DNA from 2 places in the Marinobacter sp. W-8 genome. Region 2 is predicted to be linked to the other one. Evidence: riboswitches for the same ligand, from Rfam matches in the RefSeq annotation. Region 2 holds a riboswitch; the other holds the start of a gene.
What was found. A riboswitch is a leader RNA that binds a small molecule or an ion and turns the genes downstream of it on or off. The one in region 2 is predicted to bind cobalamin.

Region 1 (2,200 bases), 290 kb from region 2:
GATCGCGTTCCGGTTTCAGGGCGTTGCCAAGGCGTTCCAGGTCAAAGGCCGCCAGGGCTTCGTCCAGCAGTTCGTAGCGGATACCGGCGTGGATAAACGCTGTCAGAGCCTGTGGATAAATCTCTGCCAGCGGAAGACTGCGGGGCAGGTCCAGGGCTTCCGCTGTTTCCAGCCGGAGCTGTTCCAGCAGCAGGCGGGCGGTTACGGCGCTGTAGTCGGGTTCCCGTTCAATGCGGCCCCGGGCGGTCATGATCAGCGCGGTCAGCACTTCGGTGCCCTCAATACCGTCGTAGAGGTTGCGCAGGGCGTCTTCCACCAGCGAATCGCCGTTGATGCCGTCCAGCCCGGTGGCGGCTTGCTCCACCTGCTGTTTCATCAGTCCCAGATCCAGCGGCGCGATGCTACCGTCGCTCTTTTTCACGGTCAGGTGCGGGTGCGCTTCCACCGGCTCGTCCACGGCGCGCTGGCGGGCGTGTTCTTCACGGTACAGCACGTAGGCCCGGGCCACTTTCTGCTCTTCGGCCCGCATCAGGGCCAGTTCCACCTGGTCCTGGATGTCTTCGATGTGTACCTTGCCACCGGCCTTGAGGCGGCGGCTGATGGCCTGCACTACCTGTTCGGTAACCCGGTGCACGGCGTCGTTGATGCGGGCGGAACCGGCTGCCTGGTCCCCTTCCACCGCCAGGAAGGCTTTGGTCACCGCGACACTGATCTTGGCCGGGTTGAAACTCACCAGGGTGCCGTTTCGTTTGATAACTTGCAGGGATTGGGTATCGGTCGCGGGGGCCGGGGGTTCGGCAATGGCAGTGGCTGTCATGGTGCTCTCCTGAATTCGCGTTGGTTCCGTTTCACCCTCGCGAACGCAGTGGCACACCTTGCCCCGAATACGGGCAGGCCTGACCAATCTGCTCACCCTTGAATCGCGAAGGTGCAGTCCAGAAACCCATGGGGGGCTTCTGATCCCTGGCAGGTCTTCGGACTCAGGGGCGTGAACCTTTCAGCTCTGCCTAACGTGGCGACTTCCCGGCTTGCGCCAGTGTCATCTTGCCACGCTCGTTCCCCAATACCGCTGCGCGTCAGTTCCGGGTTCTCACCGGATTCCCGACTACCCTGTGATCAAGATGATCAGAGATTGATCACAATATATGGTAGTCAACCAAGGACCCGGTCACTATATAGGGCCGAATACGCCAAGACAAGGCACTTTTTGCAACGGAGCCTGTCCATCTCCAGACCACTGGATTTTAGGAATAGATGTGAGAATTTCGCTGCTTTTGGCCAGTACCCTGACGCTCGGTCTCGCCGCCAGCCCGGTGCAGGCCACGGCCTGGTATGGTGATCTGACCCTTGTGAAATAGTCCGCTTGCAGGACTGACTACGGGAGTAATCCAACCACTGGATTTACCGGTACTACTCCGGAAACCCGGGCACCACATAGGTTTTCTGGAACCGGCGCACCGGCGGTACCTCGCCACGCTCGGCCAGGCGCAGATAGGCATCATCAAAGGCCTCACGCAGAATGGTCGCGCGCGGATTGGCCAGGGAAAACAGCCAGGCTGCGTTGCGGCTACGCATTTCCGACCCGCGAATCTCTGCATCTGAGTTGCGGCTCAGGGTTTCCTTCACCGGTTGCCGGTAGTCCAGCAGGTAATCACCGCGCTTGCGCTTGAGCATGTTGAGACCGGAGCGGTGATTCGGTGCTTCGGTGATCCGGATATCGGGTTGGGCCGTCAGCCAGTCTCTGAGGCCGGCATAGGTATAGCCGCCGATCAGAATCACGGTTTTGTTGCGCAGGCGATCCATGTGATCCACCGGTGGCGCGCCCTCCAGATACCAGGCACTGAGTTCCACCGGAATCGGGCTGATCCAGCTCTCCAGTACATCGTCTTTCAGTGCAGGAATGTCGGTTAGCCCCATCCATAAATCGATAGTGCCATTGGTCAGATAGAGGTAGGTACGTGCGACGGGCAGATAGATGAATTCCAGTTGGTAACCCGCCTCTGCCGCCACCTTGCGGGTGATATGCACAAACTCGCCGGCGGGCTCTCCCTGCTCGTTTCGATAGCTGATGGGCGGGAATTCAACATAGGCAACACGAACGGTTGAGGATGCTTCAGCCGACGTCTCTGAGGCGCTCAACGGTGAATGGAACAGGCTCATCCCGATGAAGACCAGGGCCACAAACGCCAGGGGCAGTCGG
Region 2 (2,200 bases):
CGGCCCGATACGCGGCACCAGGCGAGCCATCTCGCCAAAAATATTCTGGCCACCGCACAAAGAAATCACCTTTCCGATCAGATGCTCATCATTGATCGTCATCAAAGGCTGATCCCACACTTGATAAAACACACGAACGGGTTCACGCCCCCGATATTGCTTGGCCAATGCGGCAATTCCCTGTCGAAACCGGGCCGCCTCAGCATAACCCTCAGACTCTGTACCCGCGAGCGACGCCAGCCTCTCCAACACCGAGGACACACCTTCAAACGTTCGTGGCTCAATCGCAAAAGTGGCCATGCCAAGCTGATTGAGCATATTGACCTGCTCAACCGGATTACCAGACACCCAGGTAACCACCAGATCCGGCTTAAGAGCGACCAATGTCTCCAGGTCAATCCGGGTATGGCTCCCGACATTGGGCAACATTTCAGCCTCCGGGGGATAATCGCTGTAATCAACAACAGCGATAACCTGCTCACCAGCACCGGCGGCAAACGCCAGCTCCGTCGCCCCGGGGGATAGTGTCACGATGCGCTGGGCAGGCCCGGGCAAACAAAGCTCCACTCCGTTATCGTCCGTGGCACAGACATCAGCCACCACATGGCTGGAGAGCATTAGTAAAAGCACTAAAACCCGAATGACTATCATGAGACCTCCTGAGCGCTGGCTGAGCGCTGGCTAACTCTGAACTATTTGTCATTTATTGACGACCTCTTGGCCACACCGTAAACTCTTACTCAAATTTTTTATCCGTAGCAGGTGCCCACCTCAAGCGCGACAACTGTTCGACTGAGCGATGGGTGAAACTGGGAAGTTCGGTGAAATTCCGACGCTGCCCCCGCAACGGTATGCGGTACGAGAGGAATGGCCCTGAGCCAGCCACTGCAGCAAAACGCTGTGGGAAGGCATCCTACTCTGGCAAGAATGCCAGCCGCAAGCCCGGAGACCGGCCTGCTACCGGCTATCAGTGCTTTTGACGGAGGGTCAGAACACGGAGCAGGCGTATATGCCTCTTCTCTTTTGGTAGCTGTTCAGGCAACCAGAAACCGCAACAATGCTGGTTGCAGACACAAAGAAATGCAGCCGGTGCCCATCTCCCTGATGAAGAAAATTGTTATCTCCATTTTTTCGCTGATGGCCACCAATGTCATCGCAGAAGATACACTTCCTTTTATCGTGGTGGAAGCCACTCCCATCAACGCCGCCAGCGATGTAGACCCCAGCCAGGCGACAGGCCCCGTGCGCGTTCTGGATCGGTCCAGCATCGAAAACCGGACCGCTTCAGTCGCTGATGTTCTTAGCGATCAGGCCGGCGTCCAGATCCGACAAAGCGGCGGACTGGGAAGCGCCTCGTCAGTGTCCATTCGAGGATCGACCTCGCGGCAGGTACAGGTTGTTCTGGACGGCATGCTACTGAACGATCCGGTCACCGGCGGTGTTGACCTCGGCAAACTGTCGTTAACTGATGTCAGCCGTATTCAGGTGTACCCCAGTGGAGCCCCGGCACAGCTGCCTCAGGCGGGCATCGGTGGTGTGGTGGTACTGGAGAGTCTTGGCAAAGACATCGAGGATGCCACCAGCATCAATGTCGGCGCTGGTTCCTTTGATACTTACCGAACCGGCCTCTTCAACAGCGGCAGCCACGACGATTTTTACTATTGGGTGTCGCTTGATCGACAAACCAGCAATAACGACTTCGAATACCCCAACGACAGCGACTGGTTCAACCCGAACGATGGCAAGACCACAAAGCGTCGTAATGCTGATTATCAACAGGACGCGTTCAGTACAAAACTGGGCTGGGAAATAACCCAGACCGCAAAAGTCAACGCTCTGCTCCAATACACCCGCTATGAGCAAAGTGTGCCTACTATCCAGAACTGGCGGGACAACGATGCGTCTCTGGCGAACGAAACTTTTCGCCTACAACTTCAGGGTCAGGAACGTGGATGGTTACAGGGCAAGCTGCACTCCAGCCATCGCCTGATTGTCGGCGATATCACCGAACACTACGACAATACCAGCGGCCGGGTAGGTCTCGGAGTCTCCGATGTAAAAACCGACACACAACAGCTTGGGCTGGTGAATACCCTCTCCGCTTTGCTTGGCAACCACACCATCACGCTAAGCTTTGATACCACCCGCTATGACTACCAGCAGGACGACAGACAAGACCCAGACCCTCGGGATGAGCGGG

Region 1: another riboswitch for cobalamin. It lies ahead of ACF8YQ_RS17915 (ribonucleoside-diphosphate reductase subunit alpha); the one in region 2 lies ahead of ACF8YQ_RS01045 (TonB-dependent receptor plug domain-containing protein).

Annotation. Positions count from the first base shown of each region.
Region 1 is NZ_CP172297.1:3,860,969-3,863,168, forward strand. It holds gene ACF8YQ_RS17915 (ribonucleoside-diphosphate reductase subunit alpha) at 1-817, opposite strand, end outside; cobalamin riboswitch at 948-1,145, opposite strand; gene ACF8YQ_RS17920 (substrate-binding periplasmic protein) at 1,411-2,200, opposite strand, start outside.
Region 2 is NZ_CP172297.1:247,617-249,816, reverse strand. It holds gene ACF8YQ_RS01050 (cobalamin-binding protein) at 1-651, opposite strand, end outside; cobalamin riboswitch at 744-973, shown strand; gene ACF8YQ_RS01045 (TonB-dependent receptor plug domain-containing protein) at 1,105-2,200, shown strand, end outside.